3 regions of the Frateuria sp. sgz306004 genome follow, and region 3 is predicted to be linked to each of the others. Evidence: predicted binding sites of a transcription regulator. Region 3 holds the regulator's gene; each other region holds the start of a gene.

Region 1 (10,033 bases), on a different contig from region 3:
CCCCCACAGGCCAGAGGCGCGCATGGTCAGGCGCCTCCACCATGCATTCGTTGACCCGTCGACGCGCATGCCATCGGGACGGCAGGCTCGTCGACCTTGAAGGAGGAAACCATGGGCGTGATTGATCAGCTGCGCGAACTGCGCGAATTCGGCGGCGCTCCGCTGACCACTGGACTTGATGACGCCACCATCGAGCGTTTCGCGTCCAGCCACCCTGAGCTGGTGCAGGCCATCGGTGAAGCCGTGGCGCGTCATCGCGAGCTGCGCGACGAACTGGGCGATTTCCTCAAGCTGGACGAGAGCGAACAGCTGACCAAGGCACTGGCCGAGTTCGTCAACTTCTATCCGGACGATGCGATCAACCCGTATCTGCCGGCGGCCGCGCGTGGCCCGTGGGTGATCAGCTTCAAGGGCGCCGTGATCCATGACAACGGCGGCTACGGCATGCTCGGCTTTGGCCACAACCATCCGGCCATCGACGCCGCGCTGGCGCGCCCGCAGGTGATGGCCAACGTCATGACACCCAGCATCTCGCAGATGCGCTTCACCCAGGCCATGGATCGCGAACTGGGTCGCCGCCGTGGTGGTAATCCCTATTCGCGCTACCTCGCACTCAACTCCGGTTCGGAATCGGTGGGCCTGGCCTGTCGCATCGCCGACGTCAACGCCAAGCTGATGACCGATGCCGGTGGCCGTTACGCCGGCCGCACCATCAAGCGCGTGGCGGTCAAGGGCGCCTTTCACGGCCGCACGGACAAGCCCGCGCTGTACTCCGATTCCACCCGCAAAACCTACCTGCAGCACCTCGCCAGCTATCGCAACGAGGACACGCTGATCACGGTGCAGCCGTACGACCTCGCCCAGCTCGAAGCCGTGTTCGCCGAAGCGGACAAGCAAGGCTGGTTCATCGAGGCGATGTTCCTGGAGCCGGTGATGGGCGAAGGCGACCCGGGTCGCGCCGTTACGCCGGAGTTCTACCAGCGTGCCCGCGCACTCACCGCCGAACATGGCAGCCTGCTGCTGGTGGATTCGATCCAGGCCGGCCTGCGCGCGCACGGCGTGCTTTCCATCACCGACTACCCCGGCTTCGAGAAGCTGGCCGCGCCGGACATGGAGACCTTCTCCAAGGCGCTCAACGCCGGCCAGTACCCGCTGTCGGTACTCGCGGTGACCGAGCACACCGCGCAGCTCTATCGCAAGGGCATCTATGGCAACACCATGACCGCCAACCCGCGCGCGCTGGACGTGGCACTTGCCACGCTTGGCGAACTCACCGATGAGGTGCGCCAGAACATCCGCGAGCGTGGCAAGGAGTTCGTGGACAAGCTCAACGTACTCAAGAACGAACTCGGTGGCCTGATCACCAAGGTGCAGGGCACCGGCTTGCTGTTTTCGTGCGAGCTGGCGCCGGAGTTCAAGTGCTACGGCGCCGGCTCCACCGAGGAATACATGCGCGAGCGCGGCGTGGGCGTAATCCATGGCGGCACCAACTCGCTGCGTTTCACCCCGCACTTCCTGGTGACCAGCGCCGAGGTGGACCTGGTGGTGTCGCACGTGCGCCAGGCACTGCTGCACGGCCCGCGCAAGCTCAAGGCCGAGGCGGCCTGATCCAGCGGCTTCACCGCAAACGCACGGCCGGCGTCCTCACCACGATGACGCCGGCCAGTTAGCCCGGGCAAAACGCAAATGGCTTCGCACTATCGCGCTGCCGCGTAACTTCTTTCGCGAAACTGTCGCAATAACCTACTAGCCTGCCGCTCGATGGGGTCCGTCCCGGACCCAGGAAAGGGAGCGGTCCATGAAAGCAACGCACGTTCGGCGTGCCCTTTGGGGTGCGCTGCTGGTTGTCCTGTCGGCAACGTCCGCGCAAGCGGCCGACCTCAGCATTTCGCAGTTTCGCCTGCGCGGCCCGGCGGGTGGCAACGATGAGTTCGTCGAACTGTTCAACAGCGGCCGCAAGGCGCTGGATCTGTCCGGCTACAAGCTCAACGCCTCCAATGCCAGCGGCACCACCGGCACGCGACTCACCTTTCCCAGTGGCACCTCCATCGCCTCAGGCTGCTACCTGCTGCTGACCAACAGCGCCAGCGGCGGTTACTCCGGCAGCGTGGCGGGCGATCTCAAGTACAGCACCGGCGTCACCGATGACGGCGGCCTGGCGCTGCTCGACAGCTCGGGCCAGATCGCCGATCAAGTAGGCCTCTCCACCGGCTCCGCCTACAAGGCCGGCACGCCGCTCGCCTCGCTCGGCAGCACCAATGCCGACAAGGGCTACGTACGCCAGAGCGACACGGCCGGCTTGCCCAGGAACACCGGCGACAATCAGGCCGACTTCGTCGTCGTGTCGCCCAGTTCGCCGCACAACAGCGCCAGCTCCTGCGTGGTGCTCGGCCAGGCACTCTCCATCGCCGACGCCAGCGCCACCGTGCGCGGCCCGGCCGACGTGAAGATGCCCTTCGTCGTCTCGCTCACCCAGCCCGCCCCTGCCGGCGGCGTCAGCGTGCATGCCACCACGGTGGATGGAACCGCCACGGTCGCCAACGGCGACTATGACGCGCTCGACACCACGGTCACCATCGCCGAGGGCCAGACTCAGGCGACTTTCAACGTCGTCGTGCACGGCCGCAGCAGCGCCAGCGACGACAAGGCATTCGAAGTGAAGCTCAGCCAGCCTAGCGGCAACCTGCCGCTGGCGCGCGACAGCGCGATGGGCGCCATCCTGTTCGATATCCCCGTGGCCGCGGAGATCTGGCAGATCCAGGGCCGCGAGCAGATCTCGCCGCTGGTGGGCAAATCGGTCATCACCACCGGCAACATCGTCACGGCGGTGGGCCCGAACGGCTTCACCATGCAAACCCCCGATGCGCGTGCCGACGCCGATCCACTCACCTCCAACGGCATCTACGTGTTCACCGCCACCAAACCGACGGTTGCCGTGGGCGACGTGGTGAACGTGGACGCCACCGTCGACAACTACTACCGCCTCACCGAGTTGAAGAATGCCGCCGTCACCGTCACCGCCCATGGTGCGCGCCTGCCCAAGGCCGTGGTGTTCGGCGAAGGCTTGCCCTCATCCGATCCCGACAAGCTGTCCTGCGGCACCACCAACTTCCAGTGCTTCGTGGGCATGCGTGTGGTGATCGAGAACGGCATGATCAACACGGGCAACAAGCGCTTCAGCACCCAGCCCTACGCGGAGGTGAGCATCACCGCGAACGGCAAGCGCTCATTGCGCCTGCCGGGCGTGCGCTACAGCGTGCAGGTGCCCGATGGCGTGCAGCTGCCAAACTGGAGCGGCAACCCCGAAGTGTTCAAGATGAACACCGCCGACTTCGGCGCCGTACCCGCGAACACGCCGCTGGTGGCGGGCAGCACGTTCCGCGCCGAGGGTGTGATCTCGTACGACTTTGGCGCATACACCTTCATCCCCACTTCCATCACGCTCAAGCGTGCCGCCGAGATGCCGCGCGCCGTTTCGCCCACGGCGCCGTACGCATTGCGCATCGGTGCGTTCAACACGGAACGCTTCTGCGACAGCAACTTCAACACCACCTTCACCTGCAGCGGCAACAGCAAGGAGCCGACCGATGCCGAAGTAGCGTTGAAAACGCAGCGTTTGTCCGCCTATATCGGCACGGTGCTGCAACTGCCCGACGTGTTGTCGGTGGAGGAAGTGAAGAGCCTGCCGCTGCTCAAGGGCCTGGCCCAACAATTGAGCGACGACTATCGCGCCAAGTACGAGGCCTACCTGCTGCCCGGTCATGATCCCAGCGGCATCAACGTGGGTTTCCTGGTGCGCAGCGACCGGGTGCGTGTGGTGTCGGTGCAGCAGCTGGCGGCCGATGAACAATGGAACGACAACGGCCAGACCGCCTTTGTGCACGACCACCCGCCGCTGTTGATCACGGCCGAGGCACGTGGCGTGCGCTTCCAGGTGATCTCGGTGCACATGAAGGCGCGCAGCAATGTCGACAAGGACGACGCCAGTGCCGTGCGCGATCGCCAGAAGCGTTTCGTGCAGGCCAGCTCGCTGGCTCGCCAGGTGCAGAAACTGCAGGCCGCCGCGCCATGGCAGCCGTTGATGGTGGTGGGCGACTTCAATGCCTACGAGTTCAGCGACGGTTTCGTCGATGTGGTCGGCCTGGTCTCGGGCCGCTACAAGGACAGCGAGAACCAGCTCAAGCTCGGCAAGAACCTGGTGTATCCGGCGCTGTGGAACGCGGTGGAATCGGTGCCGCGCAATGATCGCTACTCGTTCCTGTACACGGAAAAGTTCGGCCCCATCCAGGGCTACACGCAGGCAGGCACGGGCAATTCCGGTCGTGAGGTGCCCACCGTGCAGGTGCTCGATCACGCCCTGCTCAACACCGTGGCGCGACTGCGCATGCTGAAGATGCAGTACGGGCGCGCCGACCTCGACGCGCCGGCACAGACCGCCGCCGATGCCGTCACCGCCACCGACGCTCGCAAGGCCATTGGCGTGTCCGACCATGACGGCTTCATCGTCGACCTGTTCGTGCCCGGCATGGCCGGCTGGCAGGGGCATGCCCCGCATGGCCACGAGGATCACGGTCGCGACAGCGACGACGATCATCACCACGGCCACTAAGCCAATCCTCGACGCCAGCAAGGAGGCCACGCCCGGTAACGGGCGTGGCCTTTCCCGTTGGAGGGCGAGGCTGCGCGAACACGGATTTTGCTGAACGAGCGATCCGCTGGCCGGGTAAGCCCCCTCCCATCCGTCACGTCCGCAGGCATAGACTGGCGCCACCGGCACTCGCCGGTCATCCAGGAGGGTACCCGCATGTCGTCCCGTTTCAGCCTGATGGTCGCCGGCTTGGCGCTGGCCTTGGCCGCCACCACCGCCGTGCACGCCGCGGACACCAGCACGCCAGCAAAAAATGCGCAGCAGCAACGGATGGTCGACTGCAACAAGCAGGCGACGGGCAAGACTGGCGATGAGCGCAAGGCGTTCATGTCCAGCTGCCTCAAGGGCGAAGCCGCCGCGCCAGCCAAGATGACGCAGCAGGAAAAAATGAAGGCGTGCAATGCCGACCCCGAGGCCAAGAGCCTCAAGGGCGATGCCCGTAAGCAGTTCATGAGCCACTGCCTGTCCGGTGACGCGGCCCCCGCCGCGCACTGACCGCAGCGCGCCCAGACCATGGGGTGCCGGCCCGCGCCGGCGCCCTTTTTTGTGCGTGGCGCCGCGCCTGCGCGACAATGGCTCCATTCCAACGCCAGGTTGTCCTATGAAGATCGTCGAAGTCAGTCACCCGCTCATCCAACACAAACTTGGCCTGATGCGTCGTGCCGGCATCAGCACCAAGGAGTTTCGTGAGCTTGCCTCCGAAGTGGCCGCGCTGCTGACCTATGAGGCAACCAAGGACCTGGAAACCGTCGAGCAGACGATCGACGGCTGGGCGGGCCCGCTGACGGTGCGTCAGATCAAGGGCAAGAAGGTGACCATCGTGCCGATCCTGCGCGCCGGCCTGGGCATGCTGCCGGGCGTGCTCGACCTTATCCCCGCCGCCAAGGTGAGCGTGGTGGGCCTGCAACGCGATGAGGAAACCCTCAAGCCCATCGCCTATTACGAAAAGCTCACCGGTCGCATGGACGAGCGCATCGCGCTGATCGTGGACCCCATGCTCGCCACCGCCGGCACCCTGGTGGCCACGGTCGATATGCTCAAGGCGGCCGGCTGCAAGCGCATCAAGGGCCTGTTTCTGGTGGCGGCGCCGGAAGGCCTCAAGCGCATCGAGGCGGCTCACCCAGATATCGAGATCTACACCGCCGCCATCGATGAGCGCTTGAACGAACACGGCTACATCCTGCCGGGCCTCGGCGATGCGGGCGACAAGATCTTCGGCACCAAACAACTGACCGCCGACTAAGTCCACGCCTCGGCAAGACCTCAAAGCCCCGCCCTTGCGCGGGGCTTTTTGCTGGCCTGCGTTCTGCGAAACGAAGCACGGAAGTCATCGAAACGACACACGCGGATGCCATCGTTGCGGCGTCCCCATGCATGCTCAAATAGCATACAATTCATTGTTTTTCATACATTTATTTTGCAATTTCGGCTAAAGTTCAGCCCGGATGCGCCGACAGCGGTAGCAGGCCCATCATCTTTAATCCTCATGTTCACCTTGCGCTCCCGCCTCCCCCGACTGACCCTGCGCCAGCGACTGCTGTTGCGCCTGCTCGTGATGCTGGTGCTGCTGGCGGTGATGAGCGTGGCCGGTGTGCTGCAACTGCATCGCGCCGATCAACGCATCCAAGGCTTGGTGGAAGGCTCGCTCAGCCCGGTGGCGGACGTGGGCCGCGTGCAGAACGACTACAACAGCAGCCTGCAAGCGCTCGTCCACGCGGTGCTCTCGCAGCTGCCTTCGGCCGTGGATGATGCGCACACGCGCATCCACACCGATCGCGTGGATGCGGAGCGTCACTGGAAACCATTGCTCGCCAGCGCACTCGCGCAGGATCAGGCGCAGACGCTCAAGCTCACCGGCACGCACCGGGCGGAGGCCGACCGCGCGATCGACGAAACGCTCAGCCTGCTCGACGCCGGCCAGTTCGACATCGCCGCCCTCAAGCTCAGCACCGAAGTACAGCCCGCCTACGAACCGCTGCAAAGCGATTTCGCCAATCTCTTCCAAGCCGCCTTGGCTAAGGGCAATGCGCAGGTGGCGCAGCAACGCCAGGCCGATCGCCAAGGCATGGGCCTGCTGCTGGGTCTGCTGGCACTCGCCTTGCTGGGCACCGTGCTGCTCGACCGGGCCTTGATGCGCAGCCTCCTGCATCGGGTGCACCACGCCCGGCAACTGGCTACGCGCATTGCCGAAGGCAAGCTAGGCGAGCCGGTGGAGATCGGCACGGAAGACGAACTGGGTCAGCTTCTGCGCGCGCTAAGCGCCATGGACGCCCAGCTCGCCCGCGTTCTTTCGCAGGTGCGCCATCGCGCGCAATCGGTGGATGCGCGCGCGCAACGGCTCACCCGCGACAACCAGGCTCTCAACGAACGCACGCTGAGCCAGGCGGCAGGCCTGGAGGAAACTGCCAGCTCCATGACCCAGATGGAAGCGATGGCCGTGCAGGGTGCCAGTCACGCCGACGCGGCCGCGCGCGCCACGCATGCCGCGCTCCATCATGTGGCGCAAGGTCGCCAGGTGGCGAGCGAGGCGTTGGATTCCATGCAGGCCATCGAGCAGGCCAGCCGCCATATAGCGGACATTGTCGACCTGGTCGACAGCATCGCCTTCCAGACCAACCTGCTCTCCCTCAATGCCGCCATCGAAGCCGCCCAGGCTGGTGAGCGCGGACGCGGCTTTGCCGTGGTGGCAGGCGAGGTACGCCAACTCGCACGGCGCTGCGTGGAAGCCGGCAAGGATATCCGCCGCCTGGTCGTCGACAGCGGCGACGCCGTGACGATCGCACGCAGCAAGGTGGCGCTCTCGGGCGATGCCTTGGATGGCATTGCCCGAAGCGTTACCCACGTCGCCGAACTGGTGACGCAGATTTCCGATGCCAGTGACCGGCAGGCCAGCGGCATCCGCCAGATCAGCCAAACGGTGGTCGAGATGGACCGGCTCACCCAGGCCAACGCCGGGTTGGTGCAGGACATCCACGCCACCGGCGATGCCCTGGCCAGCGATGCCGACGTGTTGGGTCGACAAGTGGCCTTTTTCCAACTTCCTCCCGTGGCCGCGCACGATGCGCGGCCCTCACCTGCAGTGACGCACGCGCCAAGGGCCGCCGCGGCCTGAACACACCAAGGCATGCCAGTCACCCTCGCCGTCGACAACTCCGCCACCGCCATGCTCGAACGCGCCTTCACTGCGGGAAGCCTCACGCCGGTTTTCCAACCGGTGGTGCGCGTGGACACCCTGGAGGTGATTGCCCATGAGGGCCTGAGCCGCTGCGCTTTCCTGCCGGAGCCGGCATCGATCCTCGATGTGCTCGACCTGGCACGCATGGAGGGTCGCCTGGCGGAGCTGGAGCTGCATGCGGCGCGCACCATCTGCCGCGCATTCCCCCAGTACGGCGGCAGCGGTCGCCTGTTGGTGAACCTCAGCGCACACGCCATCCTGCAGGACGCGATGCGCCCGGACGACGTACTCGCCGCCCTGGCCGCGGGCGGGCTGGACCCGGCGCGCATCACCGTGGAAGTGACCGAGCGCGACGTGGTGGAGAACCCCGCGCGGCTGGCGCACGCCCTGGGCTATCTACGCGCCCACGGCGTGCGCATCGCGCTGGATGACTTCGGCAATGGCCACTCCAATTTCGAGATGTGGAACGAGATCCACCCCGACGTGGTGAAGATCGACCGCTATCTCATCAACGGCCTCTCGCGCAGCGCCGGCCGCCTGGCGATCGTGCGCGCGCTGTGTCAGGTGGCCGAATCGCTGGGCACCGACCTGGTGGGCGAAGGCGTGGAAGACCCCGCCGACCTGCGCGTGCTGCGCGACCTTGGCGTGCCTTACGCACAGGGCTTTCTGATTGGACGCCCCGCGGCCACGCCGGCGCTGGAGGCCAGCCCCGAAGCGATGCAGGAGATGCGCGTACCGGCCGTATCGGTGCTGCCACGGCCACGCGGCCCGATCACGCAGCGCCCCACGCAGGTGAGCCATCTGCTCATCGAGGCGCCATCCGTGCACCCGCGCCAGACCAACGACGAAGTCATGTCGCTGTTCGTCGATCATCCGGAGCTGCACGCCGTGGCTGTGGTGAAGGATGGCAACCCGATCGGCCTGATCAACCGCCGCCTGATGAACGAGCGCATGGCCCAGCCCTTCGCGCGCGAACTGCTGGCGCGCAAGTCGTGTACCGCACTGATGAACAGCGCACCGCTGGTGTGCGAAGAGCAGCGCAGTCTGGAAAGCCTCTCCGACGTGCTGCGCGGCGAGGATCAACGCTATCTCAGCGACGGTTTCATCGTGACGCGTGCCGGTCACTACCTTGGCCTGGGCACGGGTGAGGCCCTGGTACGCCGCGTGAGCGAATTGCGCATCGACGCCGCGCGCCATGCCAACCCCCTCACCTTCCTGCCCGGCAACATTCCCACGACCGAGCATCTGGCGCGCCTGCTGGAAGGCAGCGAACGCTTCGCCGTGACGCATGTGGACCTGACCGACTTCAAGCCGTTCAACGACCACTACGGTTACTCGCGCGGCGACGAAATGATCCGGCTGTTGTCGGGCCTGCTCAGTGAGCACGTGGACCCTGCACTGGATTTCGTCGGCCACATTGGTGGCGACGATTTCGTGGTGCTGTTCCAAAGCCCCGACTGGCGCGCGCGCTGCCAATGCGTCATCGACACCTTCAATGCCCGCGCGCCAACCTTGTTCGACGCCGCCGACATCGTGCGCGGCGGCCTGCGCGGCAAGGATCGACGCGGCACGCCGCAGTTCTTTCCGTTCACGACCGTGGTGATGGGCGCGGTGGAGCTGGTGCCGCCCCTGCCGCAACGCGCGGAATCCATCGCCACCCTGGCAGCGCGCGCCAAGCGCCACGCCAAGCGCGCCAACCAGGGCTTGTACGTGTTCTCGCGCGCGCCGACGGCCACCGCATAAACGATACGGCCCCGCCCGTTGCCGGGCGAGGCCGCATATCTTCGATGCCGAGAGCTTAGCCGCGGAAGCGGTCGGTGGCCTGCACCAGCTCGGAGATATTGCCGGGCTCGAAAGCCGAGTGGCCGGCGTCCTGCACGATGCGCAGATCCGCTTCGGGCCAGGCGCGATGGAGATCCCACGCGCTGCGCATTGGGCACACCACGTCGTAACGGCCCTGCACGATCACCGCCGGAATATTCCGGATGCGATCGACGTTACGCAGCAACTGGTCGTCATGTTCGAAGAAGCCACCATGGACAAAGTAGTGGCACTCGATGCGAGCGAAGGCCAGGGCAAATTCATCCTCGCCGCTCGACTGGATGTGCGAGGTGTCCTGCCACAGGTAGCTGGTGGCGCCCTCCCACACCGACCACGCGCGCGCCGCGTCCACGCGCACCTTCGAGTCGCTGCTGGTGAGGCGGCGATAG
Region 2 (10,033 bases), on a different contig from region 3:
TGCCTATACGGATGCGAAGCTGGCCAACTCGGTGAATCAGGCCGAGTTCAACATCTTCCGCAACCAGATCAACACTCGCGTCAATCGCGTGGGCGCCATGGGCGCAGCCCTGGCAGGCATGGCCGGCGCCATCGCTGGCGCACCCAGTACCGAACACCGCGTGAGTGCAGCAATGGGCGGTTACGGCGGTCAGGGTGCACTGGCCGTGGGTTACTCACATCGCTTGCCGGGCAACGGCAGCGTGTTGCTCGGTGGAACCGTCGCCGGTGGCGGCGAATCCAGCGGTACGGTCGGCGTCAGCTTCGGCTGGTGACGACACACGGCTCCCCGGCGGGTGCCGGGGAGCCACACATTCCCGTCGTACTTCATTCTCTGGGGAGATTCTTCATGGCTTCTACTCACCTGATCCGGCGCGCGGCGCTGGCGGTTTCGCTGTCTTTGGCTTGCGCGGGTGCGTTTGCCGCGGATAACGCACCGATCTTGCGCGACACGGTCAACGTGACGCCGGCGACCGAAGAGGTTGGCCGTTTCATCGTTACCTATCGCGAAGGCGCCGCGGAGCGGAATCAGCCCGCACTGGCGGTGCAAAGCGTCACCGCCGCATTGTCGCGCGGTGGCATCGCGCTCGCCGCCACCCGTTCACAGGCGGCACCCGTCACCTACCTGCGTAAGCTCAGTGTCGGTTCGGACGTGATTCGCACCAACCGCAAACTCAGCGTGGCCGAAGCCAACGCGCTGATGCAGCAACTGGCGGCCGATCCCGCTGTGGAAAGCGTGCAGCCGGATCGCCTGCGTCGCCCCACGTTGATGCCGCAAGATGCGGCTACGGCCGTAACCCCGGATGATCCGCTCTACGCCAGCTATCAGTGGCATCTGCGTGCCGGCGATGGTGCGATGGAAAAGATCGGCAACGACAGTACGGCCTACGCCAATCGCGGCGGCGCCAATGTGGCCAACGCGTGGGCACTGGCCGACGGTGCGGGTGTGGTGGTGGCGGTGCTCGATACGGGTATCACCCATCACTCGGACCTCGACCTTTCGCTCGCCGATGCGGGCTACGACTTCATCTCCGACGGTTACGTTTCCGGACGAGACAATGACGACCGCGTGCCCGGCGGCTGGGATACGGGCGACTGGACCACGGATGCGAAGTACACCGATCCCGTCAGCGGCTGCGTGCCCAGCTCGCAGGCGAGCGATTCGAGCTGGCATGGCACCCACGTCGCGGGCACCATTGCGGAGTTGACGGGGAACACCAAGGGCATGGCGGGTGCCGCTCATGGTGCCAGGGTGCTCCCGGTGCGCGTGCTGGGCCATTGCGGTGGTTATGACTCGGATATCGCCGATGCCATTACGTGGGCCTCAGGCGGTCACGTCAACGGCGTGCCGGACAATCAACATCCCGCACAAGTCATCAACATGAGCCTGGGTGGCAGTGGCTCGTGTTCGGCTAGCGACGTCTCCGGAAAGGCGATTGCTGGTGCGATCGCGCGTGGCACGGCGGTGGTCGTTTCCGCGGGTAACGCCGCCAAGGATGCTGCCAACTATTCCCCGGCCAGTTGCCCTGGCGTTATTTCGGTGGCCGCCAACGGCATCACCGGCAAACGCTCGTTCTTCTCGAACTACGGCAACAGCGTGACGTTGGCGGCACCAGGTGGTGGCGTCTACGCCAACGATGCCAGCAGCGGCAGTATCGTGAAGGCGGGCTTCGTGTGGTCCGCCATCAATATGGGCGCGCATGAGCCCGGGGATGAAAACTATGGCGGCATGGCGGGTACGTCCCAGGCCGCGCCGCACGTGGCCGGCACGCTGGCCATGGTGATTGGCGCTCGCAAAGCGGTGGAATTGCCTGCGCTGACTCCAGCACAGTTGACCAAGCTGCTGACGGATACCGCTCGCGCGTTCCCCGCCAAGCCGGACCAGACCATCGGTGCGGGTATCGTCGATGCGGAAGCTGCCGTGCTCAAGGCCATCGATACTACGCCGCCGCCGGCGGAACCCGTGGTGGACCTGAAGAATGGCATGCAAGTCACGCTGACCGCCAAGCAGGGCGACTCGACCTTGTACCGTATCAAGGTGCCTGCGGGGGCGCGCAGCCTCAGCATGCGTACCCTGGGTGGTTCGGGGGATGTCCAGCTGTTCGTCAAGACGGGCCAGGCGCCGGCGGCGGATGGCAGCGATGCCGCCTATAAGTCGGTTAAGCCGGGCAGCGCGCAGGCCGTTATGTCGAATGTGCCCGCCGCTGGCGATTGGTACATCCGCGTACGCGGCGCCACCGCCATCAACGGCGTGACGGTGCTGGCGAGCTTTACGACACCCTGATCGGTCGGCGCCCTGAAGCCGCCCGGCGCTGGCCTTTTACATGGCGTCGGGCGAGCAGGGTGCTGATCTTGCGATGCTCCGCACACGGCACCATCGTGACATGTCACGATGGTGCCGTTCTCTTTTTGGCCGTCCGGCCAACCGTCGCTCACCTTCGGAAGTCATGCCATGCCCGCCATGTTTCAACTCGATTCCTTCACCACGCGCCGCTTCAGTGGAAATCCCGCGGCAGTGGTGGTGTTCGATGCATTTCCCGCGGACGAGGTGATGCAGGCCATTGCCGCCGAGAACAACCTCGCGGAAACCGCGTTCTTCGTTGCGGATGGCGCGGACTATCAGTTGCGTTGGTTCACGCCGACGGTAGAGGTGCCGTTGTGTGGCCATGGCACGCTGGCATCCGCGGCGGTGGTGATGGAGCGCTTGGACCGTACCCGTGAACAGGTCACCTTCCACACCGCCAGTGGCCCGTTGCATGTCTTTCGACGCGGTGCGAGCTACGTGATGGATTTTCCCGTGCGGCACAGTGCGCCCGTGGCGATGCCAGCGGGGCTGCAGAAGGCGCTTGGTGCGGAGCCGGTGGCACTCTACGGCAACGCGTTCAACACCATGGCCGTATTGGACAGTGCCCAAACCGTGCGACGTCTGACACCCGATCTCGATGCCATCGCGCGCTGGGACAGCCCGGGCCTGATCGTTACGGCACCAGGCGATGAGGGCTATGACATCGTTAGTCGCTATTTCGCTCCCGCCAAGGGCATTCCCGAAGACCCAGTAACCGGGGGCGCACACTGCATGTTGACGCCGTACTGGGCCAAGCGGCTTGGCAAGCAGGAGCTGCATGCTTATCAGGCTTCGGCGCGCGGTGGTGAGATGCACTGTCGCTTGCGCGGCGATCGCGTGGAATTGGAAGGCTCGTGCGTGTTCTATCTGGAGGGCACGATCACGTTGTGAGATCAGGGGTGGCGTTGCACGTGGCCACCCCACGAAGGGGGCCATGTGCCGCATACATGCGCCAGCGTACTGCGTTACATGCGTCAGACCTAACGAAAATAAGTACTTGCAAGGCCCTTTGCGCATGGCTACTCTGCGCATCCCGTCAACCCAGCCACAAGGAGGAAATGAACCATGATTGTTGCAGCAGCCTCCGCCGGGTCGTCGCGTCTCTGATCGTTTCGCCAGCTCGCTTGCTGGCGCGCTGCATCCTTCCGCTTCGCACCCTGGCGTATCGCTCGGCCCCGTTTTGTGTGGCCGTCGTTTTTCAAGCTTCCAGGGCTACCCCATGTCTTACAGGATGTTTTCGCTGCATCAGCTCGGCTGGCGGCCAGAGCTTGCTGCTTCCTTGACGCTGGCCGATTTCGAGGCCGGCTACCCGGCGCGTGTCATTGCCGAACACGATGGTTTGTTGAGTGTGTACTCCTCACGTGGTTGCCACGCGCTCGCCTGGCCGGAAGGCGATGCGGTGCCCGGTGACTGGCTCTTGCTGGATCGCTCCCGTGACAAGGTCATGGCACGCCTGCCGCGACAGTCGCTGTACCACCACCCGTCGCACGATAGGCCTGCCGGTGTGACATCGGTCGCCAACATCGGCACTTTGTGTCTGGTGGCGAGCTGCGCGGCCGATTTGAATGACGAGGCACTCGCGCGCTGTGTCGCGCGTGCCAAGGAGGCGAATGTCACGCCGCTGTTGGTGCTGGTCAGCGAGACGATGCGTGTGGATGCGTCCGTGGCGATGGTCGTGGCGAGGCGCCGTTATCCGGGCGTGTCGGCAGTAAGTGTGGTTCTTGGTGATCAGAGGTCGTGCGGGCCGTTGCTGTCATGGATGAAGGAAGGTGGTGCTTTGTTCGTAGCCGCGTTACCTCACGATGAGGTCTCGATCCGTGGAGCACATTGGCTCGAAACGGCACTGACGAAGCCATGGGAACGCCCTCATCGCGTCATGTCCAGCCCGGCATGGACAGTTGTCGGCGGCAGCCACACCGATGACGTGGAAGCGAAAGCGGCAAGGCCAAACCGAGTGCCGAATCGCGAAACGATGCTCACCCATTCCTGATCACGCGCCTGGTCGTTGCCGCAGAAGAAACTTCTGCAGCTTTCCCGTGGGCGTACGTGGCAAGGCGTCGGTAAACACATAGCGGCGGGGAATTTTGTAGGCAGCCAGCTGGTCCCTGCAAAAGGTGCTCAGGGAGTCGCCATCGAGCGACGCACCTTGGCGCGTCACCACGTGGGCGACCACTGTCTCTCCCCACTCGGCATGAGGAACACCAATCACCGCAACCTCTGCCACGGCAGGGTAGGCGCTCAATACATCCTCCACCTCTTTCGAATACACGTTCTCGCCGCCGCAGATAATCATGTCCTTGCATCGGTCCACGATGAAAAGAAAGCCGTCGGCATCGACCCGCGCAATATCCCCTGTGCGAAACCAGCCGTCATCGGTGAAGGCCGCGGTGGTGGCATCCGGGTCGTTGAGGTAGTGAGACATGCGACTGCGCGTTGCGAGCCAGATTTCTCCCGTGTCGCCGGGTTGGGCATCGCCGCCATCGGCGCGGACCACGCGTATATCGGTGCCGGGCGTGCCATGGCGGCCGATCGATCCGGGCTTGCCGCGCAGCTCCTCGGGATACAGCACGGTGCCCGCAGGGCCCGCCTCCGTCATGCCATAGACCTGGTAGAACCCCTTGCCGCCATAAGCCCGTGCGAGGCGCTCAGCCTGCGCTGCGCCTATGGGTCCTCCACCATAGATCCAGGCGCGCACGCTGGATAAGTCGAACGAGGGAAAGGCGTCTAGCGTGTCGGGCGGAAGCGTGTAAGAGACCGGCGCACCGAAATACAGCGTAATGCGTTCGTTTTCGATGGTCTCTAGAAAGTGCAGCGGATGGTACTCGCGAAGCAGTACCACCGTGCCACTCATGTAGAGAGTCGCGCCAAACCAGTTGTTGAGGGGCGATGCGTGCCAGATCGGCATGGCAATGAGCGTGCGCTCGCTATGCGTGATGGAGAGACTCAACGCGGCCATGATGGCGGCCTGCGTAACGGCGCGATGCGTCAGCACGCAGCCTTTGGGATTTCCGGTGGTGCCGGATGTATAGAGCACCTGGGCAACGTCGTCGTCTGAAGGCATGGCGATGGCGATTTCATCGGCCGTTTCGCAAGCTGGATCGAAAGCAAGCGCACCGTCGACTTCGCCATTCGTCGACAGGCGCGCAGCACCATGTCGGACGCGGGACAGCACGGGAGCCAGGCTGGCATCGAAAAGCACGGCGGCGCAACCGCTATGCGCCAGGATAAAATCGACCTCGGGACCCTTCAGTTTGTGATTGATGGGAACAAAGACGGCGCCAAGCTGCCATGCACCCATCATCATGTCGATAAAGGCGGGGGTGTTCAGGCACATGGCAGCGATACGATCACCCGACTTTACGCCGAGTTCTTGCAGCACGTGGGCTGCACGTCGCGATCGCTCCCATGCGCTGGCATAGGTAATGCTCGCTCCGTTGTATCGCAGGAAAGTCTTATGCGGTGTGGCGCGCGCGGCGCGATGCAGTGCGTGCAAGAGTGTCATGGGAGGCCGTATGCCGTCGGTATCCGTTCGTGCGGCGCATAGGTTCGTCGAAGCGTTGTTCGACGATTATGTGCCGCTTTGAATGGACATTCTCGACGGTCCAGTCGCCCCTGGGCATCTGCCAAAGCCAGTTATCCGGTAGTCGCTGTATCTTCTTTGATGCATCCATTGACGAGCTTGAAAGTGAGACAAGCCCGACCCACAGGGATTTGCGGATGCCTCAACGCATCGTTCAATGACGATCGAGCGTTAGATCGGAGCGCACCGGAAAATGGTCGGACGGATAGCGACCATCCTGCTGCGTCGTGATGGTGGCGAAGGTTGTCGGCGTGAAGCCGCGCTCGAGGATAAAGTCGATGCGTTGATCGGGCTTTCCGGTGAAGCCGTGGAAGGTCTTTTCAGGGCCATCCACCGTGGGCGCCACGGCGCGTGTGTCCACCAGTGCTTTGGTCAGCAGTGCATAGGTGGGGCTGCTGGCGTCGGTATTGAGATCGCCCGTGAGGATAAACGGTGCATTCTTGGGTAGCTTGGCGAGGCGGGCCAGCATTTCCTTGGCGCCCTTTACGCGCGCGGGTTCGTCTTCTGAGCGGTAGGGCATGTGCGTGTTGTAGTAGTAGAAGCTGCGGCCCGTGGCTTTTACTGTGAACAACCCCCAGGTCACCATGCGCGGTAGCGGATGGCCCCAACTGATGCTGCCGGGCTGGTCCGGTGTATCCGACAACCAGAAGTTGCCAGATTCTTTCAGCTCCAACACGTCTTTGCGGTAGAACACGCCCATGTGTTCGTCGCTGTGCCCCCCACGGCGATCGATACCGAACCAGGTGTATTCGGGCAGCTTGGCGACAATGTAATCACCCTGTTCCTGATGCAGTTCCTGTGTGCCCATCAGATCAGGATGCTGCTCGCGAATGGTGCGAACCATCAGGTCGCGCCGCGCTTCCCAACGATTGGGACCATCGGACTCCACGGGCACGCGAACGTTGAAGCTCATTACACGCAGCGTCTGGGCAGACAGCGGCAGGCTGGTAGCTGCGCAAAGTGCGAGCAGGGCAACGTACATCCAGGGGCGAAGGTGGCGCACGGGAGGCTCCAGGAGCAGGGAAGGGCTCGACCGTAGCACGGCACCAAGGTCGTGCGACACCTGTACTGGTACGGGCACCCGGTCCCCGGTTGCTGTAAACCCGCGCGCTGGTCATGGATCATGCGCGGACCCACAATATGCGCTTGCCACTGATCACCCCGTACGTGCTTGGGGCACCGGAGTCTTTGTGAGCTTAGCGCTAACCATTCGAGATATCCGCGAAAGCGAGTTCGGTGCGCTCGGGGACCTGTTGGTGAAGGTCTACGCAGTCTTGGAAGGCTTCCCTTCGCCGCAAGAGCAGCCACGCTACTACGAGATGTTAGCCAATATTGGCGACTTCACGCGCAAGCCAAAGGCGCGTGTACTGGTGGCGGCACGAGAGAGTGGTGAGTTGCTGGGGGGCGTGGTGTATTTCGGCGACATGGCGCAGTACGGATCGGGTGGTAGCGCTACCTCGGTGACAGGCGCCTCGGGCATCCGTCTACTTGGCGTGTCGCCCCAGGCGCGTGGCGCGGGCGTTGGCAAGGCGCTCACGCAGGCCTGCATTGAGCTGGCGCGTCAGCAGGGGAACGCTCGTATGGTTCTGCACACCACGCAGGCCATGCGTCAGGCCTGGGGTATGTACGAGCGCATGGGTTTTCAACGCGACACGGCACTCGACTTCACGCAGGGTGCCTTGCCGGTGTTCGGTTTCAGTCTGCTGCTTGCTGATGGCGCGCCGCGCTGATTCGGCGACCTCTTACGCGGAGTTGCTCCATGCCTCAACACGTCGCCATCTGTAGTTGCCGCCAGCTCATGCTGCGTGCCACGGAAGACCCGCAACGCATATCCATATGCCATTGCCACGCGTGTCAGCGACGCACAGGCAGTGTGTTCGGGGTGCAGGCTCGCTTTCGTGAGGAAGCCGTGGTGGTGCGGGGCGATGCTACGGCTTATGTGCGCGAAGGCGACTCGGGTGGTAAGGCCACGTTCTATTTCTGTCCGCACTGCGGCGCTACGGTGTACTACCGGTTGGACCAAGCACCGGGAGTCATCGGCGTTCCGATTGGCGTGTTGGTGCGGCAAGGTTTGCCGGCGCCGTCGATCTCGGTATTCGAGGAATGCATGCACCCGTGGGTGCGTTTGCCCGAAGGGATCGAACACGTTTTCTGACTTGGCAGTGTGTTTTTCATCACGTTCTTGATGTGCTCTAGGTAACCGCGAGTCGGATGACAGTGAAAGCCGATAGGCGTGTAGGCGCAATATTTTGCGGGTCAAGCAGGGCCAGGCATCGCCGATACATCCTCTGGGGTGGGCAGCTCCATCAGAGGTGACATCACAATGCGTTTCTCCGTACGTTTGAAGATCTCCGGCGCCATGGCGATCGCCTTGGTGGTCGCGGTTGCTGTTGGAGTGGTCGGTCTGTTGGGTGTTCGAAGCACTTATCAAATGATCGACGACATGTATCGAAACAATGTGATGGCCATCGTCGCCGCAAGCGATGTTCGCGAGGCCCTTATCGATGAGCGCTTGGCCTTGAACCGCACGCTGATCGATCCTTCGCAGCACAATCTCACAGCACGCCTGGATGCCGATGAAAGTCGCCTCAATGAGGCATGGGGGCGCTATTACCCCGCCATGGTGTCCTCGGATGCCGAGCGCGCCGCAGCCGCCAAGTTCATCAACCTTCGCGAGGAATTGGTTAGGTTGGTGAAGCAAGAAGCGCAGTTGCTCGAGCAGGGCAAGATTGAAGATGCGCGTCGCATGCACGTCACCACGGTCTCCGAGCGTCTGGGGCAGGCGACTGCCGTTATCGATGAGATGATCGCGGCCAATGAGAAGCAGGCCGCACAAGCCGCGGAGGACGCGGCTCGTCGCTTCGGCGTCACCTGGAAGCTCGCGCTTGCTGTGCTGCTTGTTGGCGTGCTGATGCTATTGGTCGTGGCGGTCGTATTGACGCGGGCGATCATTCGACCGCTGACGCAAGCGCGCGGACTTGCCGGTGCGATTCAGCAAGGCAAACTCAACAATGGGACGGCGGTCACGGGCAACGATGAATTCACCGATACGCTGCGCTCGCTTGACGAGATGGATCGTCAGCTCACCAGTATCGTGACGCAGGTTCGCGATGTGGCCGAGCAAGTGACGGGAGCCGCGCGCGACCTTTCGCAGGGCAACGACGATCTTTCCCAGCGCACGCAGGAACAGGCGAGTTCGCTGGAGGAAACCGCTGCATCGATGGAAGAGCTGGCGGCCACCGTCAAGCAAAACTCGGAGGGCGCCAACCAGGCACGAGACATGGCGATGCGCATGCGCCAGCGTGCCGAAGAAGGGCGCGAGATCGCCGGTTCCGCCGTGGGCGCGATGCAGGCCATCACCGAAGCCAGCAAGGAAGTGGGCGAGATCGTGGGCATGATCGACGAGATCGCCTTCCAGACCAACCTGCTGGCGCTCAATGCTGCCGTGGAAGCCGCACGCGCTGGTGAGCAGGGGCGCGGGTTCGCAGTGGTGGCGACCGAGGTGCGTAACTTGGCCCAACGCAGCAGCGTGGCGGCCAAAAGCATCAAGACCCTGATTCAGGGCACCAGCGACAAGGTGGCCGAAGGCGCCGCCTTGGTGCAACGTACGGGCGGCGCGCTCAACGATATTGCCAGTGACGTGCGCGAGGTGAGCACCATCATCGATATTATTGCGGCGGCGTCCGAAGAGCAGTCGGCGGGCATCGGCCAGGTCAACAACGCAGTGGGAACGTTGGACGAGGTGACCCAGCAGAATGCTGCCCTGGTGGAAGAGGCCAGCGCCGCCAGCCGCAATACGCTGGATCTCTCGCAGGTGCTGATGAACCAAGTGGCTTACTTCACGGTGCAAGGTGAAGCCGGTGACGAGCCTCCCGCCGCCAGGACGGTGTCGGCCTTGCTGGAGCGCTCGGCGCGTGCGGAACCTGCCATGGCGGCACCGCAAACCTCTCGCCGGCGCCCCGAGCCGGCGACTGTGACGAATGGCGACGTCTGGACCGAGTTCTGACGTTCAGGGGCGGGCCATTCAACCCATGGGACGCTCATGCGTTCCATGGAGGCGTCCATAAGGGC
Region 3 (10,033 bases):
GGATGGTGACCTCGTACTGCGGCAGGCTGCGCGCCACGTGAACTACCTGCGAACCGATCATGGTCGCCATGCCGCTCACCACGACCACCAGGGCCACCACCGCAATAAGCACCGAAGCGGCATGGCCCAGCCCGATGCGTCGATACAGCCGCACCCATGGCGCCATCAGCAGACTGAGAAACAGCGCTAACACGATGGGCACCAGCACTTCGCGCCCGAAATACAACAGAGCCAACACGCACGCGGCGGCGACGATCACCACCGCCCGCTGGCTGGCCGACGCGGCGGGTGCCCCCTGGGCTTGCTCGGACATGGTCGATCTCCTGGCCGTTCTTACTCAAGCCAGTCGACGGAGGCTGGCACGACCGCCAGCATAGCCGCGCCGAAGCGCGGATGGATGGAACGAAGGCTCAGGCCGCGTCTTGCTCCTGCGGCAGGCGACACAGGCGGCGCACATCGAGCAGGGCCACAAATCCCCCTTGCCAGGGATACACCCCAAACACCGGCTCATCCATGCGCACGTCGCCACCCGGCGGCGGCGGAGCGATATCCGCAGTGGCCACCGGGATCAGGTCGCCGATGGCATCCACACGCACGCCGACCAGATGCGGACCATGTGAAAGCATCACCAGGCGCATCTGCGCCGGATCGCTGGTGTGCGCGAGCGACATGCCCAGGCGACTGCGACCGTCCAGCACGGGCACGATGCGGCCGCGCAGGTGGCGGATGCCCAGCAAGTCGTTCGCGGCACCGGGCACCGGGGTGAGTTCCCCGTCGCGGATCACTTCGCTCACTTCCGTCAGCGGTGCCGCATAAAGCTGCCCGCCGAGCCGAAAAGAGAGCCAGCGTTCGTCCGCGCCTTGGGTCGGGTTGGGGTTCACGAGATCAACTCCGTGGCATGCGTCGATGCCGCGCCGGGCGCGGCGTGGTGAATCAAGGGCCGTGGTCCGGCAGAACAATAGGTACGTGGCCTGCGGCGTTGACATTGGCATTCGCGCCAGGGAGCGCGTGCTTCAATGCCGGTGTTCCCGTATTCGGCGGACTGAATTCGTTGAGCGGCGCACGATCCGGCACGGCATTGCCAGGTGGCTGAGTGGCTTCACCTACGGCGGAGTCAGAAACAGGATGTGACGCCGCTGGCAACGCCGCCCCTTGTGGTTGGTCGTCAATGTGCCGCACGGGCGGCGTGGCCGGAGTGTCATCGGCAAACCGGCCTGCGCGCTGATCGTTGTCGAACAAGCGCCGTGGAGAATATTCATCGCTCAGCACAACCACCTGAACGCGCCGATTGTGATTGCGCCCATCCTCGGTGCCGTTATCCGCGCTGGGGTGATACTCGCCCCAGCCCACAATACCCAGGCGGCTCGGTTCGACACCTTGCGAGGTGAACAGCCGCGCGACACTGGCCGCACGGGCGGCCGAAAGCTCCCAGTTCGACGGATAGAGCGTCGTGTTGATGGGCCGATCGTCTGTGTAGCCTTCGATATGCACCGGGTTCGAAAACGGCTTGAGGATCGCTGCCAGCTGGTCGAGCACCTCATCGGCGTCGCCGGATAGCTTGGCTTCGCCGCTATTGAAAAGAATGTCGGTACGCAACTCGATTTCGAGCCAGGTGGCGGTTTTCCGCACCACCACCATCTGCTTGTCGATCAGCGGCTGCAAGGCGCGTTGCACCTGATCGCGGATCGTCTCCAGGTTGCGCCGTTGATCGCGCATCTGTGCGCTGCGCGCGTCGGCCACGCGAGCAGGCGAAGGCCGCGAGGGAATCGGCACATTGAGCGGATCGACCGCTGCGCCGGGCTGGCTCTGCGGCGAGGCCACCGCCGGATCCACATTGTGCGGTTTGGCGCGCGACTCCGGCATGGCTGCGATCACATGGCTGGAACCATTGAACGCCTCGATGATGGATTCGGACATCACGCGGTATTTGCCTTCGTTCACCACGGACACGGCGTACATCACCACGAAGAAGGCGAGCAACAAGGTCATCAAGTCGGCATAGGGGATGGCCCATGCTTCGTGATTGACGTGGTCTTCGTGGTGCTTCTTTTTCATGGCAGGTATCCCTGCAATTTCGATTCGATCTGGCGCGGATTGGCGCCCTCGGCGATGGCCACCAGGCCTTCGACCAGGATCTCGCGCATCTGCGTCTGCTTGTGGATCAAGCCCTTCAGGCGCGCGGCCATCGGCAGCATCAGCAAGTTCGCCAGCGCCACGCCGTAGATGGTGGCCACGAACGCGGCGGCGATGCCGTGACCGAGCTTGCTCGGGTCCGCCAGGTTCTGCATCACGGCCATCAGGCCCATCACCGCGCCGATGATGCCCATGGTGGGCGAGAAGATGCCGGCGTTCTCGAACACCTTGGCAGCGGCGAGGTCCGTGTGCTCGCGGGCGCCTACTTCGACCTCCAGCACGCCACGGATGGCGTCGGGTTCGCTGCCGTCCACCAGCAGTTGCAGGCCCTTGCGCACAAAGGTGTCGCTTTCCGATTCGATTTGCGGCTCCAGGCCCAGTAGACCCTGGCGGCGCGAAATTTCACTCCAGCCGACGATGCGGCTGATCAGGTCCGATGGCTGGTGATGCGGCGGCTTGTACACCATCGGAAACATGCCCATCGCGCGCTTGAGCGTCTTGCCGGAGTTTTGCACCAGCAGGGCCGCGATCGTGCCAAGGAACACGATCACAAACGCAGCCGGATTCCACAGCGCTTCCAGACTGGAGCCCTTGAGGATGGTGCCGACGATCACGACCACGAAGGCCAGGATCGTACCGATGAGACTTACCAGGTCCATGTCAGGCGCTTACTCGCAGGGAGGGGAGGAGTTGACCGTCGCCGCCGGCCAGGCCGGCCAGATCCATCACCAGCGCAAGACGGCCGTCGCCGGTGACCGTGGCGCCCGCTACGGCGGGCACGCCCTCAAACAAGGGGCCGAGCGGCTTGACCATCACGTCCTCGCGGCCCAGCACTTCGTGCACCAGGCAGCCGAGTCGCATGTGGCCGATATGCAGCACCACCACGTGGCCGCCGGAAGGGCCATCCACGCCGATCCATCCGGCCAGGTCAGCCAGCGCCAGTGCGCGACCGCGATGCGAGGCCACGGTGCGGCCATCCAGCTTTTGCTTCTGGCCGGGTGCCAGCTCGAACACTTCTTCCACGTTGCTCAAGGGCAGCGCAAGCAAGCGCGCTCCCACGCGCACCATCAGCACGCGCTGGATCGCCAATGTCAGCGGCACGGCCAGTTCAAGCGTGCTGCCACGCCCCAACTGCGAGCGCACCTGCAAGGTGCCGCCAAGTTCGGCTACGCGTGTCTTCACCACGTCCATGCCGACACCACGGCCGGAGATATCCGAGACGGTAGCGGCCGTGCTGAACCCGGGACGGAAGATCAACTCGTAGCATTCGTTTTCGCTCAGGCGCGCAGCCTGAGCTTCGTCGATCACGCCCTTCTCCAGCGCCTTGCGGCGCAGGACGTCGGGATTCATGCCGCGACCATCGTCGGCCACGGTGATGATGATGCGTTCGCCACGCTGGCTGGCGCCGAGCGTCACGGTGCCTTTGCGTGGCTTGCCGGCCTTTTCGCGGTCGGCCGGCGACTCCAGGCCATGGTCGAGCGCATTGCGGATCAGGTGCACCATGGGGTCGGCGAGCGCCTCGACCAGGCTGCGGTCAAGGTCGGTGCCCTCGCCTTCCTGCACCAGTTCCACTTCCTTGCCGAGTTGACGCGAGAGATCGCGCACGATGCGCGGAAAGCGCTGGAACAATCGACTCACCGGCTGCAGGCGCATGCCGAGCACGGCGTTCTGCAAGGCATCGGCCACGCGATCCAGCTCGCTCGCCGCGAGCGCGAGCGTTTCGTCGCCATGTTTGGCAGAGAGGCTGAGCAGACGATTACGCACCAGCACCAATTCGCCAGCGCGATGCACCAGCGCGTCCAGGCGTGCGGTGTCCACGCGCACGGTGTTCTCCGGTGCGGGCGCCGCATGCTTGGCCGCTGCAGCGGCGGGAGCCGGTGCCGGGCTGGGTGCCGTTACGGCGGCGCCTGGTGCCGATCCCTTTCCGTGCAGGTTATCGAGCAGGGATTCGAATTCGTCGTCGGAAATGCTGTTGGAGACCGCGGGTGCGGGCGCCGAGACGGCAACGCCGGGCGTACCACCCTTGCCGTGCAGGTTGTCCAGCAGGGCTTCGAACTCATCATCCGAAATGCTGCCGGATGCGTCTGCCGTCGTCGATGCGACGGCTCCCGGCGCGCCGCCGGTGCCGTAGAGGCTATCCAGCAGCGCTTCGAATTCCGAATCATCGATGGTGCCGTCGCTCGGTGGCGGCGCCACCGGCGCCGGCGCCGGCTTAGGAGCCGATGCGGGGGCGGCTGCGCCACTGGGCGACAGCCGCTGCAAGAGGCTTTGGGGCGGCATGGTCATGCTGTCGCCACCGGCCAGCGCGGCCAGCATGTCGTTCAGCAGGTCCAGCGCTTCCAGCAGCGCGTCCATGCGGTCAGCGTCGAGTAGCAGTTGCCCGTTACGCGCCACATTGAGCAGGTCCTCGGCGTGATGGCACAGATGCACCATCGGCTCGATCGCGAGAAAGCCTGCGCCTCCCTTCACCGTATGAAAGGCACGGAACACGGCATTGAGCAGGTCCGCATCACGCGGCGCGGCTTCCAGGCCGATCAGTTGTTCGCCCAGGCGCTGCACCAGCTCCCCGGCTTCCACCAGGAAATCATTGCGCAGCTCGCTGTCCAACGTGGGATCCATACGGAACCACTCTCCTTAGAAACCAAACTCGCTCAGGAGGCGATCGGCCTCATCTTGGCTGGACACCTTGACCGGGCCGCTGGCTGCTTCGCTGCCGGCCAGTGCGCCGGTAAGGTTCACCAGTTCCAGCAACGAGCTTTCCACGCTGCTGATAAAGCCCACGACCTTCTTGATGCGCTGGCCGGAAAGGTCCTGCCACGATTGCGCCACCACGAAATCAGCCAGGCCGTCGCGGCAGTTGGTCGCGAAACTCAGCGATTGCTGTGCGAGCACATGCGCCACGTCGCCAGCCGGCGTGCCGTCGACCACGGCGTGGGCGTTCTCGGCCAGTGCGTCTGCTTGCGGCCGCATGCGTTCGGCAAAATCGAGCGTGCGATGAGCCGCCTGCGCGCTCATCTCCAGCACGTCTTCCAGATGCTGACGCGCGTCGGCCACGCTGCCCGGAACGCCTTCCTGCGCCAGGTCGCCGCCTAGCCGACGTACGGCATCGTGCAGCTCGCGGGCCAACAAGCCAAGCGCGCGAAACAGGCCTTGCTCGCGCTGGCGCACGAGTTCGTCCAGCGCTTTTTCGAAGGCAGCGCCGTCGGCGCTATTGAGCAGATCGTGCAGTTCGGGCGGCAAGGTTTCGGCGGCCATCAATGCGGGTTGAGCGTTCATGCGGCGGCTCCGGCGGCGCCGAGGCGCTCAAAGATCTTGGTGAGTTTTTCCTGCAGGATCGCAGCGGTGAACGGCTTGACGATGTAGCCGTTCACGCCCGCCTGTGCGGCGGCGATGATCTGCTCGCGATTGTTCTCGGCGGTGACCATCAGCACGGGGATCGTCTTGAATGCCGGCTCGGCACGAATAGCGCGCAGCAAGTCGATGCCCGTCATGTTGGGCATGTTCCAGTCGGTCACGACCATGTCGAACGGCGCGCTGCGCAAAGCCGTCAATGCGCTCTCGCCGTCGTCGGCCTCCTGGATCAGCCCGTTGCTGAAACCCAGCTCGACGAGCAGGTTGCGAACGATGCGCCGCATGGTGGAAAAGTCGTCCACCACCAGGATCTTCATATTCTTGTCCAAACCACGTTCTCCGCTTGCACCGTGCCCTCCGGTGCGCCATGACGTAAGGAAATGTCCGGGGTACTGCTCAATTCTTTTCGCGCCAACCTGCCATGCGGGCACGCAAGCGCACGATGGCCTGGCCGTGGATCTGACAGACCCGCGATTCGGTGACGCCGAGCACTGCACCAATTTCCTTGAGGTTCATTTCCTCTTCGTAGTACAGCGACATCACCAGTTGTTCGCGTTCCGGCAAGGTTCCAATGGCTTCCACCAGCGCGCCGCGCATGCCCTCGTGCTCCACGCTGTCCTGCGGCCCCAGGCTGTCGCCATCGACCACATCGAACGCCGCGCCGCCATCGGCGTCATCGGGCGCGGACAAGCTGAGCAACCGGGCACTCGCCGCATCGGCCAGCACCTGGTGGTACTCCTCGGCACCGATGCCAAGTCGCCGCATGACTTCGGCGTCCTCGGCATCCGAGCCGGTTTCGATCTCGATCTGACGAACGACCTCCGCCATCTCGCGAACCTTTCGGTGCACCGAACGGGGAGTCCAGTCGGTACGCCGCAACTCATCGAGCATCGCGCCTCGAATGCGGATACCCGCAAACGTTTCGAAGCTCGCATTCCGTCCGGTGGTGAAATTTCGCGCTGCCTCCAGCAACCCGATCATGCCCGACTGAATCAAGTCGCTTACATCCACACTGGGCGGCAGCCGGCCCATCAAGTGATAGGCAATGCGTCGCACCAGTGGCGCATGCTGGCGAACCAGTTCATCGGCACTCTGCTTCTGCAGTTGCAGATATTCGGAAGCCACGCTCATGTCACCACCCCGTCGCCACTGTGGCGTGCCTGCTGAAGAACGCTATGCGGTCCAGCCCCAGTCGCTCGGGTTCACCCCATGTATCGACCGCACTGGCCAATTGCTTGAATGCCTGGCCGGAGCGACTGGAGGGCCACAGATCCACCACGGCGCTCTGGCGGCGAATGGCCTGCTTGAGCCGCTCGTCGCTAGGCACCATGCCCATAAATTCCAACGCCACATCGAGAAAGCGGTCGCAGACGCGAGCCAGCTTTTGATGCAGCACGCGGGCCTCGCTGGCGTTGCGCACCATGTTGGCCACCATGCGGAAGCGGCGCACGCCGAAGTCGCGGCTGAGCACCTTGAGCAAGGCATACGCATCGGTGAGCGAGGCTGGTTCGTCGCATACCACCAGCACCACGTCATCGGCCGCTGCGGCAAACATGGCCACGTTGTCGGACAAGCCCGCGGCGGTATCCACCAGTAGGTAATCCGGCGGATCGGGCAAATCGTCGAACGCCCGGATCACCGCGGCATGCTCGCCATTGCCCAACTGGGCGAGGCGGCGCGTGCCCGAGCCTGCCGGCACCACCTTCAGGCCGTGCGGCGCGGAGAGCAACAGATCTTCGATATGACAACTGCCGTCGAGCAGGTGACCGATGTGGCGCGTGGGCGTGAGTCCGAGCAGCACGTCGATGTTGGCCAGGCCCATATCCGCGTCGAGCAGGATCACCTGGTGACCGTCCATCGCCAGCGCCATGCCCAGGTTCACCGACACCGTGGTCTTGCCGACGCCGCCCTTGCCGCCCGCGACCGCAATGGCGCGGCAGCGGCGACGCGGAGCGGGCGCCACCGGGTTGAAGGCGGGCTCGGGCAGTGGTGAAGGCTTGCTGCCGTGACGTTCGGCAAGTGCACGTAACATGGCTTCCAGTCCCATGGCTTGATTCATTGCAAAGGCACCGTTCATGCATTCACCACCGCAAGTCCAAAGCGTTCGGCCATCAGGTCGTCATCTGCCGAGGTACTGGCTTTGAGTACCTGCGCGGCTCGGCACACCAGCACGCGCGCATCGGCGTTGGCGATGTCCTCGGGCACGCGCTGGCCGTCGGTGACGTAATCGAGTGCGAGCTGATGGCGGATCAGTACCGACAAGGCGCCGCCCAAGTTGGGGGCCTCGTCGAGTTTGGTAAGGATGCAGGCGTGCGGCTTGACCGAGAGGTACGCACGCACCGACTCATCCAGCGAGGCGGCATGCGCGTTGGCCGCCAGCACCAGGCACGAGCGCAGGTCGCCGCCGTTGCCAAGCACCTCCAGTTGTTCCGCCAGGCGCGGATCGTTGCCGGCAAGGCCCGCGGTATCCACCAGCACGGTCTGGCAACCGCGCAACAGCTCCAGCACCTGGCGCAGGCTGTCCGCATCGTAAGCCGGGTAGACGCGCACGCCGAGCAAGCGGCCGTAGTGTTCAAGCTGCGCGGCGGCGCCGATGCGGTAATGGTCGGTGCTCACCAGGGCCACCTGGGATGCGCCATGACGCATGACCGCGCGCGCGGCAAGCTTGGCGATGGTGGTGGTCTTGCCCACACCGGTGGGGCCGACCATGGCGATCACGCCGCGACGCTCGGAGTGCTCGCGCCGGCTCACCGACAGGCTACGACTCAAGATACCCAGCGGCAGATAGCGCGCCTGTTCGGCATTGATGTTGTCAGGCAGCTCGCTGACCAGCTTGCGTGCGACATCGGCCTCGATACCCAGGCGGGTCATTTCGCGCAGCACGCGCGCCCGCATCGGCTGACGGCGCTCCATATCGTTCCATAGCAGGCTCGACAGCTGCGTCTCCAGCAACTCGCGCAGGCTGCCCAGTTCGGCACGCACGCGAGCGGTGTCCTGCATGGCCCGCTCCAGCAGCGGTTGCAACGGGCCGGCGGCTTCCATCGCGGCCGCCGTGAGGTCAGCGGCCTGCGCCACAGCTTCGGCCTGCGGCGCCTGAACTGGCGCCTCGACGACGGGTACGGCGGGCGGCGGCAACGGCGCGCGCTGGGAAAGAGTGACGGTCACCCCGTCTTCTTCGCGACGGGAAATCGGCGGTAGCGGCGGCGGCAATACGTCTTGACGGCGGGCCATCATGACCGACACCTCAGCGGGAGCAACCGGTGCACTGGCAGGGGCGCTCACCGGCGCGTTGACCGCGGGAGCCGCCGGCTGTGCGCGAGGCGATTCCGGCAGCGGGGTGCCGTGGCGCGCAGCTTCGCGCACGAGGGCCTCATCGAAATCGACGGCGGCGATGATCTCGATGCCGTCTTCCATGCGCCGCGTGGAGAGAATGACCGCGTCGGGCCCCTGCTCTTCGCGCACTTCGCGCATGGCTTGGCGCATATCGGCGCCTACGAAACGCTTGATCTTCATGCTTTGAAACTCCGCGAGCGGGGCGCAGGGCCGGCCGGGCGGTGTCCGCGGAGCGCGCCGGCGACGCCAGCCGCCCGGCGCAAGCATCCGCCGGATGCCACTGCGCTAACCCGCTTCCATTCCCTTTTCGCCATGACCCTGTTCCTCTCCGTTAACGACCCAGTGCCTGCACCAGCCGCACTCTGCGGTTGTCGGGCACCTCGTTGTAGGCGAGTACGTGCAGGTTCTGTGCCACATGGCGGGTAAAGCGTGACAGCCACGGCCGAAGCTGCGGCGAGACCAACAACACCGCCGGTTCGCCGCTCATTTCCTGCTTGCGGGCGGCCTCTGCCACGCCTTGTTGCAGGCGATCGGCAAGGCCCGGTTCCACGGCGGCGCCCGCTGCGCCGCCATTGGCGAGCGATCCCAGCAGAATTTGCTCCAGCTCCGGCGCCAGCGTGATCACCGGAATCTCGGTACCCAGCCCGGAAATCTCCTGGACGATCTGGCGCCCCAGCGCCACGCGTACGGCGGCGGTAAGCGTGCCGGGATCCTGACTCTGCGCCGCATGCTCCGCCAAGGATTCGACGATGCTGCGCATGTTGCGGATCGGCACCCGTTCGGCGAGCAGGTTCTGCATGACCTTTACCACCACGCCCAGCGACAGGCGCTTGGGCACCAGGTCTTCCACCAGCTTGGGTGCGCTCTGCGCCAGGCGGTCCAGGAGTTGCTGTACGTCTTGATGGCCCAGCAGTTCGTGCGCGTGTCCCTGGAGAATGTGAGACAGATGCGTGGCGATGACGGTGGCCGGGTCCACCACCGTGTAACCCAGGCTCTGCGCCTGTTCACGCTGCCCGGGCTCGATCCACAGCGCCTCCAGGCCAAAGGCCGGGTCGCGCGTGGCGATGCCGTGCAGCCCCTCCTGCACACGGCCGGGGTTGATCGCCAGCAGGCGATCGTTGTGCACTTCGGCCTCGCCCATGGGTACGCCCATCAGGGTGATGCGGTAGGTATTGGCGCCCAGGTCCAGGTTGTCGCGGATATGCACCGGCGGAAT

What was found. Region 3 encodes FliA, which starts transcription of late flagellar genes. Its sites were predicted from a motif close to TAAAGTTTNNCNNNCNNNGGCCGATAA; they were not measured.
Region 1: a site for FliA is predicted at 6,079-6,105, ahead of AC3G2C_RS00130 (methyl-accepting chemotaxis protein). Genes of this name have one in related genera too.
Region 2: a site for FliA is predicted at 8,219-8,245, ahead of AC3G2C_RS06510 (methyl-accepting chemotaxis protein). Genes of this name have one in related genera too.

Annotation. Positions count from the first base shown of each region.
Region 1 is NZ_JBYLFE010000001.1:23,400-33,432, reverse strand. It holds gene AC3G2C_RS00150 (aminotransferase class III-fold pyridoxal phosphate-dependent enzyme) at 112-1,608, shown strand; gene AC3G2C_RS00145 (lamin tail domain-containing protein) at 1,799-4,609, shown strand; gene AC3G2C_RS00140 (PsiF family protein) at 4,805-5,143, shown strand; gene upp (uracil phosphoribosyltransferase) at 5,250-5,891, shown strand; gene AC3G2C_RS00130 (methyl-accepting chemotaxis protein) at 6,135-7,760, shown strand; gene AC3G2C_RS00125 (EAL domain-containing protein) at 7,773-9,566, shown strand; gene pip (prolyl aminopeptidase) at 9,622-10,033, opposite strand, start outside.
Region 2 is NZ_JBYLFE010000003.1:49,025-59,057, forward strand. It holds gene AC3G2C_RS06470 (ESPR-type extended signal peptide-containing protein) at 1-313, shown strand, start outside; gene AC3G2C_RS06475 (S8 family peptidase) at 388-2,322, shown strand; gene AC3G2C_RS06480 (PhzF family phenazine biosynthesis protein) at 2,491-3,273, shown strand; gene AC3G2C_RS06485 (ribosome small subunit-dependent GTPase A) at 3,602-4,372, shown strand; gene AC3G2C_RS06490 (class I adenylate-forming enzyme family protein) at 4,373-5,884, opposite strand; gene AC3G2C_RS06495 (endonuclease/exonuclease/phosphatase family protein) at 6,117-6,944, opposite strand; gene AC3G2C_RS06500 (GNAT family N-acetyltransferase) at 7,153-7,692, shown strand; gene AC3G2C_RS06505 (GFA family protein) at 7,722-8,117, shown strand; gene AC3G2C_RS06510 (methyl-accepting chemotaxis protein) at 8,286-9,968, shown strand.
Region 3 is NZ_JBYLFE010000008.1:53,053-63,085, forward strand. It holds gene AC3G2C_RS16855 (AI-2E family transporter) at 1-313, opposite strand, end outside; gene AC3G2C_RS16860 (chemotaxis protein CheW) at 411-881, opposite strand; gene motD (flagellar motor protein MotD) at 934-2,055, opposite strand; gene AC3G2C_RS16870 (flagellar motor protein) at 2,052-2,792, opposite strand; gene AC3G2C_RS16875 (chemotaxis protein CheA) at 2,794-4,752, opposite strand; gene AC3G2C_RS16880 (protein phosphatase CheZ) at 4,768-5,409, opposite strand; gene cheY (chemotaxis response regulator CheY) at 5,406-5,813, opposite strand; gene AC3G2C_RS16890 (RNA polymerase sigma factor FliA) at 5,881-6,615, opposite strand; gene AC3G2C_RS16895 (MinD/ParA family protein) at 6,617-7,543, opposite strand; gene flhF (flagellar biosynthesis GTPase FlhF) at 7,558-8,997, opposite strand; gene flhA (flagellar biosynthesis protein FlhA) at 9,149-10,033, opposite strand, start outside.